3 regions of the Sutcliffiella sp. NPDC057660 genome follow, and region 2 is predicted to be linked to each of the others. Evidence: a T-box and tRNA genes for the amino acid it is inferred to sense, from the RefSeq annotation. Region 2 holds a T-box; the other regions hold tRNA genes.

Region 1 (3,585 bases), on a different contig from region 2:
CCTAATGAGCCTAGCAATCGGTTCCGGAACAACCATCACCCTGATTGCCGATGGCCACGACGAAGACGATGCAATTGCAGCATTAACCACATACGTACAGCAAGAGAATTAAGGGAAAAGGATGCCGTGGATGGTGTCCTTTTTTTGTTTGGGCTGGTGTAGCCGCTTTTGAGGCGGAGTATTATACTGGAAATCCTTTTTTAAAAGTTAATTTGTTTGGGGAAGTTTTGCGACACGTGGTTGAGCAGTTGCGGGGAGTTGTGAAACAATCGTTTGTTTAAAAAATGGAATGCGAGGATAATGCGTGATTTTATTGAAAAACATAGTTACCGAGAGGATACCGACGCTGGAAAAAAGTGGAAGCTGGCGAAAGTGGCTTCTCTTCGGGCGAAAGGCAGTGGTTTTCGGGCGCAAAAATAAAAATTCGGGCGCAAAGTCCGATAAATCGGGCGAAAAATGAAATTTCCGGGCGTAATTGGTAGTCTGCAGTAATCACGACCGAAATATACAAGGTGATAATACGTAAAAGAACCCCGATCCATTCGAATCAGGGTTCTTCAACTAACTATTAGTTATTTTTAATAACTTTATCAATCAATCCGTACTCAAGCGCTCTTTCAGCTGTCATGAAGTTGTCACGGTCTGTGTCGCGTGAGATTACTTCGATCGGCTGGCCTGTGTTTTCGGAAAGGATCGTGTTCAGCTTTTCGCGTAGGAATAGGATGCGTTTTGCAGCGATCTCGATTTCCGTTGCCTGGCCTTGTGCACCGCCAAGTGGCTGATGGATCATGACTTCAGAGCTTGGTAGCGCAAAGCGTTTGCCTTTAGCACCTGCAGAGAGTAGGAATGCTCCCATGGAAGCCGCCATACCTACACACATCGTGCTGACGTTCGGCTTGATGAAGTTCATTGTGTCGTAGATTGCCATACCGGCAGTAATGGATCCGCCTGGGCTATTGATATAAAGCGAGATATCCTTTTCTGGATCTTCCGCAGCCAGGAATAGTAGCTGAGCAACAATGGAGTTTGCCACGTTGTCGTCAATTGCACTTCCAAGTAGGATAATGCGGTCTTTTAAAAGACGGGAGTAGATGTCATATGCACGCTCTCCACGGCTTGTTTGTTCAATAACTGTAGGAATTAAGTTCATCTCACTTTTCCTCCTTTAAATTAGGTAATAACCTGAGTTTTGCTAGGTTCTTATGTATTAAATTCCGCAACAAAAAAAGTGTTACAGTAATCTTAGGGAACCTAAATCAATCAGCAGGTATTTCATAAACTTTATGTACTTTTATCATACATATAAGGTCAATAATGGTCAAATAAAAACCATCGCAAAAAAACCTATTTTTCTCCATGTAATAATGATATCCATTCTGGGAGGGAATTAAACTTGAAAATGGTTTAAAGGGGACCTCACTTTAGTGGAATCCGGAAACGGTGTCGGATAAAGGGGGAAATATTAATATAGGACTATAACGAACATTGTCTTGAAACTTTGAGGAGTATAGACTATAATATCGGTAGCACGTAAAAGTTTCATGCGCTCGTAGCTCAGGGGATAGAGCGGTGGTTTCCGGTACCGCGTCATGCGGGGGTTCGAATCCCTCCGAGCGCGCCAACCTTACATACGGCTGGAAAAACTTACAGCTGGGTTCATGCAAAAACCTATGTTACGATATTACATGTAGCGGACAAGCGCCGTGAAAAACATTTAACTTTCAACCCAGTGTCGGCACACTGGGTTTTCTATTTGTTTACATAACAACAGGGGCCTGACCCTCAGCGCTTTAAAGCGCTGAGGGTCAGGCCCCTTTCTTTTATTACAATAAGATGTTATTTCCCGCTTCTCTGCATTGCCGCTTTGAAGTGGGCGTATAGTTATAGGGGGATGCAGGGCTTCCAACATTTTTCGATACAAATTATCGGGTTTCTCATGTACAATAAGTATGCGCTTACAAGAAGGCAAAAGTGATGATAGGTGCCAGCGTCCGTTTTCTGACTGAAACACTGAAAACCAAGTGGGGCAACGGACGGTTGCACCTGAAGACTGACAAAATGAAGGTAAGGACAGAAGGGAGAATGGGAATGAAGCAATCTGTAGGTTTGTATCAGGAACAGACGCTGAAGCTTGCGATGACGCAGGAGTTGAAGCAGGCCATAACGTTGCTGCAGTATTCTTCGCATGAGCTGCTTGATTTTCTGCAAGAGCAATCTCTGGAAAACCCCCTTTTAGAGCTGAAGGAACTGGAGGCTCCACGGGAGTTTGCCGCTTCACGCGTTCAGCGCCTTAGACAGCGCAGCACAACAGGGGCAAAACAGGCTTTTTCAATCGAGAACTTCAGCAGGCACGGAGAAACCCTTCATCACCATGTAGAGCATCAACTCTTAGATAGCTGTTTGCCAGCAAACGAACTCCAAATCATAAAACGTATGATCGATTATATAGACGCGAACGGATACTTGCAGGAAGAAGCCGAAACAATTGCACAGCAGCTAAGGGTTTCAACTCTACAGGTTGAACAGGCCATTAAAAGCATTCAAAGCCTGGAGCCTGCAGGGATCGGAGCTAGGGATTTAAAGGAATGTCTGCTGCTTCAGCTGAGACGATTACCAAAGCGTTTACATCTCGCAGAAAGAATCCTGGAGGAAGATTTCACCCTTTTTGCTGAAAAAGCGTGGAAGACCTTGGCGAAAAAGCATGGAATCAGTTTAAAGGAGATTCAGGAGGTTCATGATGAAATCGTGAAGCTCCAACCACGACCGGGGAATCTATATGAAACAATGGAAAAGCCAAGGTATATCATTCCTGACTTGATTGTACAGCAGCTCCATCATCAGTTCATCGTTTCGTTGAATGAGGAGATCGTGCCGCAGATTGCGATTAACGAAAAATACAAATCAAGCTTCTCTTCACAAACAGAAGTGGATGCTTATCTTCAGGAGAAGCTCCAGCAATGTCAATGGATCGTCAAGAGCATCGAGCATCGCAAGCACACCCTTGTTAAAGTAATGGAAGAGATTGTGTCGGCACAGCTGTCCTTTTTCCTGAACGGGCCATCCTTCTTGAAGCCGCTGACACTTAAAGATATTGCAGAACGCCTTAACGTACATGAGTCGACGGTTAGCAGGGCGACAAAGGAGAAATATGTACAGACGCCATACGGACTGTTTGAACTGAAATACTTTTTTAGCCAGAGCCTGACAGGACAATATGATGAAGAAAAATCAACCAAGCAAGTGCAGCAGCTTGTGGAGGAACTGGTAAAGGCGGAGGATAAACAGAAGCCTTTGTCCGATCAACAGCTGACAAACCTCCTCCAAAAGCAGTATCATATAGCTATCTCTAGAAGGACGGTCGCGAAATATAGGGATCTATTGAACATCCCAAGCTCCTCGATGAGAAAACGCTACGATTGAGAAGGGTGTAAGAGATGTGAACCTGAAATTTTATACAAAAGTGGACTGCCCGCTTTGCGAGAAGGCAAAAGTTCGCCTCCAGGAGCTGCAGAGCGAGATGGATTTTACAATAGAAGAAGTGGATATCTATCAGGACGATGCCTTGCTGGAAAAATATCAGATCAT
Region 2 (3,585 bases):
AGGAATTTCTGATGGCCGTACCAACTGTTGAAGCTTTGACAAACATCCACAATATACTTTGCAATAATGGATGGGTCGAAACCCTCACAAGCTTTCGTCAATGTCCCCGGAAACTCATATAGTAATTTTGAAAGATTCCAGGAATAGTCATCATTAAGTCCTTGTGATGGAGCATGCCCTGGAGCAGACCAGGAGGCTTTTCTTAAAATGGAACATGCCCGGGCATGGGTGTATTGTACATAAGGGCCGGTTTCCCCTTCAAATTTGAGCATATCTGCCAATGAGAATTCAATGGAGTTCAATCTGAAATTTTTCAGATCGTGAAAGATGATGGCGCCGACTCCCACAAGTCTTGCAACCTCCTGCTTGTTCGGTAGATGAGGATTCTTGGCTGCAATATTGCTTTCTGCAAGTTCAATGGCCTCTTGAATCACTTTTTCCAGGAGTATTATTTTTCCTTTCCGGGTGGACATTTTCTTACCATCCTTCAATAAAAGGCCAAACGGGATATGGTGCATATCCTCTGCCCAGCGTTCTCCCATTTTTTGAACAACAGATTTTACTTGTTGGAAATGGACAGTCTGCTCCTGGCCGACGATATAAAGAGCTTTTGCGAAGTTATACTCCTTTTTCCGATAAAAGGCGGCAGCCAGATCCCGGGTTGCGTAAAGTGTTGCGCCGTCCGATTTTCTGATCAAGCATGGAGGCAAGGACAGGCTTTCATCCAGTTCGACCACTTCGGCACCTTCCGAGAGTGTTAATAGATTCAACTCTTTTAAACGATTGATGATAGCCTCCATTTTATCGTTATAAAAAGCTTCCCCGTTAAAGGAATCAAATTCGATGCCGAGCAGATCATAGATTCGCTGGAATTCATGGAGAGACTCCTCGCGAAACCAATTCCACAGGGCCAATGCTTCCTCATTTCCGTCCTCCAATCTTTTGAACCATAGCCGTCCCTCGTCATCCAATGACGGATCGGTTTCGGCTTCTTGATGGAACTTCACATACAATTTTAATAGTTCAGGTATTGGGTTTTTCCGGACGGCTTCCGCTGACCCCCATTTTAAATAGGCGGCAATAAGCTTTCCAAACTGAGTACCCCAATCTCCCAGGTAGTTGATGCGGACCGTTTGATAGCCACATTTCTCCAGAATGTTTGCCAGTGAATTGCCGATAACCGTGGATCGCAGATGTCCCATGGAGAATGGCTTGGCGATATTGGGGGAGGAAAGGTCGAGTACAACGTTTTCTCCCTTCCCGATTTGAAGGTTTCCAAAATCTTTTCCCGAAGCAATAATGGTTGAAACAATTTCCTTCTGGACCTTTTCTTTCTGCAAAAAGAAATTGACATAAGGGCCAACTGCTTCCGTTTTCATCACCCATGGATGATGAATCATGGAGGAAAGGGACGTTGCAATGGCTGGTGGTGCCTGTTTTTTTAATTTGGCAAGGTCAAATACCGGGAAGGCATAATCTCCGTGCTGTGCGTACTTTGGCTTCTCGATTCTACTGGCAATCTGTTCAATCGACAGTTCCGGAAATGCATGCTGAATGGATTCAGCTATCATCTGTTTGATGTCCATAACTAACACTCTCCTTTTTGAAAATATAAAAAAGCCCGTCCCTTCAACTTAATGAAGAGACGAGCTTTGTAATCCCGCGGTACCACTCTTATTGCTTTTCCCAAAATGAAAAGCCTCTTTTATCCGCTAAAGGGGATAAACCTGATCCATTTCCAAAGTGCGCTTCCCTTATCGCATCGCATTAGGCTTCCACCGTCCCTAACTCGCTATTGTCCCGCCGATAAGCTACTCTCTTTTTCATTAATGGCTTTTACATGAATTTTAATTAATTATAAAGGTTTTTATTAAAGTTTCAATAGGTATTATCGCTTGAGATTGTTTTTCCTTGTACGCTGATCAGTTGTAAAATCAATTGTTGGAGGAATGAGAATGTTCATCATTTCATCCAGTTCTTGACTTAATTTTATCGTTTCATTAGAGGTTAAACCTGTTTTTTTAGCAGTCTGCATCATCTGATTGCGCTTTTTTTCTACTGCAAGTTGTATAAGTTTCATCATGTTCACTCCCTCTAACGATATATCCCATTATAAAGGAAAATGAACTGTAAGAAAATAGGTTATGTGTAAAAAGGAGGTATTATCGTAAAAAACTTCGTTAAACGAAAAGAGGCATATATTGTACATCTTTAAATAAGGGATGGTTAACTCGAAAAAGGTAAGTTCTTCACTTCTTTTGTCGAGAGGCAGGGATTGGGGAAGGCATCGGCGAAAAATGATTTAGAAGTCTAGAAAAAAATAATGGTATAGTAAGTTTTTGTTGCAAATACAATGAGCCAAGGGGGATTGTGCGATGAAAACGAAAGTGGAGAGTATGGAAAAAATGAATGTGTACGCCAATGAAATGGTTAGGCTATTGGTAAAAGACGGGGCAGGGCTGCAGCAGGACCAGCTCAGGAAAGCACTTGAAAATGTCCTTCGTGCCATGGTGGATATGACCAATATTCAATTGGGCCGTGAGAAGGATGCCCAAGCAACGCTTCAGACCACATTAACGAGGATGAGAATTGCGCATAATTGTTTATTCCCATATGCAACCAGTCGCGTTCAAAGTAAGATTCACATAGCAAAGGCTCTTGAAATACAAAAAATAATTATTCCTACAAAATAAGTATCCATGGACCATATGCTAACTGCATGAGGTCTTTGCTTTTTTAGGGAATAGTAATTTTCCTGATGAAAGAGTGTACAACGGCATTGAATTCGTCCGGGAATTTTGTGGGAACCTGGTGTTTGGCTTTTCCGATATAAATGACTTGCGTCTCGGGGTGGAAAGATTTGAATTCATTCTGATAGTGGTGGACATAGTAATCCCTTTGTCCATAAACAAGCAGAATCGGTGCTTTGATATCAGCGATTCTTGTTGTGCAATCATACCTCATTCCCTCTTGATACATCTGAGAAAGAATATTGGCATCTGTTTTATTTATGTAAGTTTCAAGTTCCATTCCGAATTCCTTTGTGTAGGCGTGGGCATTTCCGATAACTTTTGCCAAAAGCGGTACAGCATGAAGCTTTGCCGCAAGAATGCCAAGAAGAAACTCTCCAAATAATAGGGAGGAATTAACTTTAGGGAAAGCCCCAACTAGTATGAGCCCCTTTGCAAGACTTGGGTAAGTGATGGCAAATTCCATGGCAATGGATGCGCCATTTGAATAGCCTATCAATATCAATCTATTCAGTTCCAACTGCTGGCAAACATCGTAAATGTCCTGAGCGAGTAATGGGAAGTGAATCTTCTTTTGATTGCTGCCGCTTTTTCCATTTCCTCGCAGGTCCAGTAGCAATAACCGATATCTCTTAGCCAATGATAGCTGTTGGGTGAAGGTAATGTGCCCCATTCCTGGAGGGTGAATAAAGACAAGTGTGAGGGATCCACTTCCAATAAGACGGTAGTAGATATCGACATTATCCCTTGTAGTAGCATAAGGCAAGAATGCTCACTCCTTCTCTAGATTATTCAGTGTAGTAATGCATGAGTATCTCTCTTACGAGTAGTCCAA
Region 3 (3,585 bases), on a different contig from region 2:
CCACTAAAGGAAAAGTATCAGGCCGTACGATGGAGATTCAGCGTCTGATAGGAAGGGCGCTGCGGTCAGTGGTGGACTTGGAGAAACTCGGAGAAAAGACAATCTGGATTGATTGTGACGTGATCCAAGCCGATGGTGGTACAAGAACCGCATCGATTACAGGTGCCTTCGTGGCGATGGTTCTCGCCTTCCAAAAACTTGTGGAGGCGAAAAAAATCAAAGCTCTGCCAATCACTGATTATTTGGCAGCTACATCGGTCGGAATCGATGCGCAAGTTGGGCCGATTCTCGATTTGAATTACATAGAAGATTCAAAAGCACAAGTGGACATGAATGTTGTCATGACAGGATCGTTGGATTTTGTAGAGTTGCAGGGAACTGGAGAGGAAGCCACTTTTTCCAGAAAACAGCTTAATGAGCTATTGGACCTTGCAGAAGAAGGGATGCTTCAGCTGGTAGAATGCCAAAAGCAGGCCCTTGGCACGATTGCTGACAACATTGGAATATCAAAAGAGGAAGTGAAAGGACTATGAGCATGCAGGAGATTATCATCGCGACGAACAATCCCGGAAAAGTTCAGGAGTTTCAAACAATCCTTGAACCAAAAGGAATCGCAGTTAAATCATTGGCAGATTTCCCAGAGATTCCGGAAGTGGAAGAGACAGGGACAACCTTTGAGGAAAATGCCCTACTAAAAGCATCTGCGGTAGCGGAATATCTGGGCAAAACCGTTCTTGCCGATGACTCCGGGTTGGAAGTGGATGCCCTGAACGGTGAACCGGGTGTGTACTCAGCACGGTACGCGGGTACTAATAAAAATGACAGGGAAAATTATCTGAAGGTGTTAGGGAAGCTGGAAAATGTACCTGATGAAAAAAGAACGGCAAGATTCGTATGCGTACTGGCAATCGTGCAGCCTTCAGGAAATAATCATACTGTCCGTGGGACCTGTGAAGGGAAGATTACACATCAGCCTATTGGTGAAAATGGATTCGGCTACGACCCCGTATTCTTTGTAGAAGAAAAAGGGAAAACGATGGCACAGCTCTCCAAAGAGGAAAAAAGTGAAATCAGCCACAGAGGGAATGCTATCAAGCAATTAACCAATAAGTGGGATGATCTATTTCTCACAAAATAGGAGTGAGAGGATGAAAGTATTAGTTGTCAGTGACAATCATGGACAAACAGATGTCCTGCAGCAGCTGAAGGCCCGCCACCAAGATGAGGTGGAGCATTTCATTCATTGTGGGGATTCCGAATTGCCATCGGACAGCTCGGTAATGGAAGGATTTTACGCGGTTAGGGGAAATTGTGATTTCGATAGTGGTTATCCACAGCAATTAATCAAAGAAGTTGAAAGTAATCGCTTCTTTATTGCCCATGGTCACCTTCATCAGGTGAAATCCTCCTTGATGCCGATCAAGTATGCTGCAGAAGAGGAGGAAGCAAATATTGTCTGCTTCGGCCACTCACATATCGCGGGTGCGGAATATACAGGGGGAATCCTCTTTGTGAATCCTGGCAGCATCAGCTTGCCACGTATGACACGTGATAAAACCTATGCTATAATAGAAGAAACAAATCTGGACTTTTTCGTACACTACTATAATGAAAAGGGAGAGAGATTATCCTCTCATACCTTCAACAAGTAGAGAGGGGAGCCCCACTTCTCTCTCTTTTTTCACTTTAAAAGTTATATAAGAAAAGTTTTTGAAAAAGTGTTGACTTTAGAATCCCTATCTCATATAATAAATCTTGTCGCTGATGATAATTAGTAAATATTTCTTGTGACATTAACTTGTCCTAGTAGCTCAGCAGGATAGAGCACGATCGAATATGCTTCCTTGAAATACTACAGCGTACCGATTTTAATACATCCTGATTAGTCTCCCTGAAAATCGGGACGACAACTTGAAAAGTAAGTTCCATTTAATTAAGTCCCAGTAGCTCAGCAGGATAGAGCAACGGCCTTCTAAGCCGTGTGTCGGGGGTTCGAATCCCTCCTGGGACGCCATTTTACCTAAAGCACCATGTACGTTTTTATGAGCACTTATTCTTTGAGTGCTGATAAAATTGTATGTGGTGTTTTTTCGTCTGATGAATAGGCTCTTTTTTTAGATTGTTGCTTTAAGAAAAGGGCATGGCTAAAGATGAGATGTCAACATTAAACACCCTGTTGGTCTCCGTTCCAGGCGTTCGCTTTTCCAGGGCGGCCTCGGGAGCCTCCTCGTCGCCTTGCGCCTGCGGGGTCTCCCTTGACACGCTGCTCCCGCAGGAGTCTCACGCCTTGCACTCCAACCAACAGGGGTGACTTATAGTAAAAATTTTACCTTACTAAAGGAACAAAAATTGCATTTTATCTCAATTTTTCATTTCAATAGCGAATTTAATTTGTTTTAAGACTCTTTCTAATAGCAAATAGTGTTTAACCCGTGAGTTGATTGTAGCGGAGGACACTTGACTCCTGTGGGAGATTAGAGGGCATGGGAGACCCCACAGGCGAAGCCGAGGAGGCTCCCATCCCTCCCCGGCGAATCTTGTGTCCGCAGCGGAAATCAACGGGCTACATTTGATGGGTACAATTTATCTAAATAGCAACAAAGAATGCAAAAACACTAAGAAAAAGAAACCCATCCATCTCGAATGGTATGTACAAGGCATTCCCATTTCACTTGTACTCCCAACTAAACATTGATACACTTGTTTCAAATATTTCCACAAAAAAATAGGATGGAAAAATACATATGACAAACAAACCGAAACAGATAAAGAAGGTTGTAAAGTTTCCGAATCTTAAACAGCGATTATTGGAAAAAGCGATGAACACAATGAAGGAAAAGAAGTTTTCCGAGGCGCTTGCGCTGTTTGAACAAGCAAGAGAAAATGAATATGCCTATGCAGAAGTGGAGCTAGGGATGATTGTCTGTTATATGGAACTTGGACAGCTTGCCGAGGCGAAGAACCGCTGTAAGAAAATGCTGAGGGAAGACATAGGGGATTACTTTCACATCCTCCAGATCTATATTACTATCCTTATTCAGCTGAAAGAGTATGGGGAAGTGAAGAATACGATTGAGGCGATTTTAGAGGAAGATAGAATCCCCGCCCAGTATGCACAGAACTTTTATCAGCTGCTGGAATTTGCGAGAAAAATGCTCCCAGGGCAGGAAGAAGCAAAGGATAAGGAAAAGGAAGCTCCGGTAATATACGATGATTCGCACACTTTTCCCATCGAAAGTCTACATAGCGGCACACTGCAAAAACAGTATGAAATCATTCAACAATTAAAGCAGATGCATATTCGTCCGTATCTTCCTGACATCGAACAATATCTTCAAGATGTAGATAAGCATCCTGTTTTAAAGACATTTCTCCTCCATATGCTGACGGAGCAAGGAGTGGAGAAGGAAGTTCACGTACATAAGCTAGGTCAAACCGCTATCGTCGTACCAAAGGATCTACCCACTGGTGAAGAGGATCCATTTCTAAACAAAGTACTCGGGCTTTTGGATGATACGGTGAACAGTGAGAATCCGGTTTTGTTTGAAAGTTTGAAGGAAATGCTTGTAAGGTTACATACTGCAC

Evidence for each region. A T-box is a leader RNA that pairs with one kind of tRNA and senses whether it is charged. The one in region 2 lies ahead of argS (arginine--tRNA ligase), so its partner is inferred to be a tRNA-Arg.
Region 1: it encodes a tRNA-Arg, which carries the amino acid that the T-box ahead of argS (arginine--tRNA ligase) is inferred to sense. The anticodon was not compared.
Region 3: it encodes a tRNA-Arg, which carries the amino acid that the T-box ahead of argS (arginine--tRNA ligase) is inferred to sense. The anticodon was not compared.

What each region holds. Positions count from the first base shown of each region.
Region 1 is NZ_JBHVHV010000001.1:60,093-63,677, reverse strand. Features, by position in the region: gene ACFVAD_RS00320 (HPr family phosphocarrier protein) at 1-112, shown strand, start outside; gene clpP (ATP-dependent Clp endopeptidase proteolytic subunit ClpP) at 569-1,150, opposite strand; tRNA gene ACFVAD_RS00310 (tRNA-Arg) at 1,544-1,621, shown strand; gene rpoN (RNA polymerase factor sigma-54) at 1,975-3,420, shown strand; gene ACFVAD_RS00300 (glutaredoxin family protein) at 3,437-3,585, shown strand, end outside.
Region 2 is NZ_JBHVHV010000003.1:94,508-98,092, forward strand. Features, by position in the region: gene argS (arginine--tRNA ligase) at 1-1,586, opposite strand, end outside; T-box leader at 1,639-1,836, opposite strand; gene ACFVAD_RS03750 (aspartyl-phosphate phosphatase Spo0E family protein) at 1,889-2,083, opposite strand; gene ACFVAD_RS03755 (hypothetical protein) at 2,376-2,693, shown strand; gene ACFVAD_RS03760 (alpha/beta fold hydrolase) at 2,737-3,516, opposite strand; gene ACFVAD_RS03765 (hypothetical protein) at 3,539-3,585, opposite strand, start outside.
Region 3 is NZ_JBHVHV010000010.1:154,467-158,051, reverse strand. Features, by position in the region: gene rph (ribonuclease PH) at 1-533, shown strand, start outside; gene ACFVAD_RS13315 (XTP/dITP diphosphatase) at 536-1,138, shown strand; gene ACFVAD_RS13310 (metallophosphoesterase) at 1,149-1,652, shown strand; tRNA gene ACFVAD_RS13305 (tRNA-Arg) at 1,938-2,014, shown strand; gene ACFVAD_RS13300 (tetratricopeptide repeat protein) at 2,745-3,585, shown strand, end outside.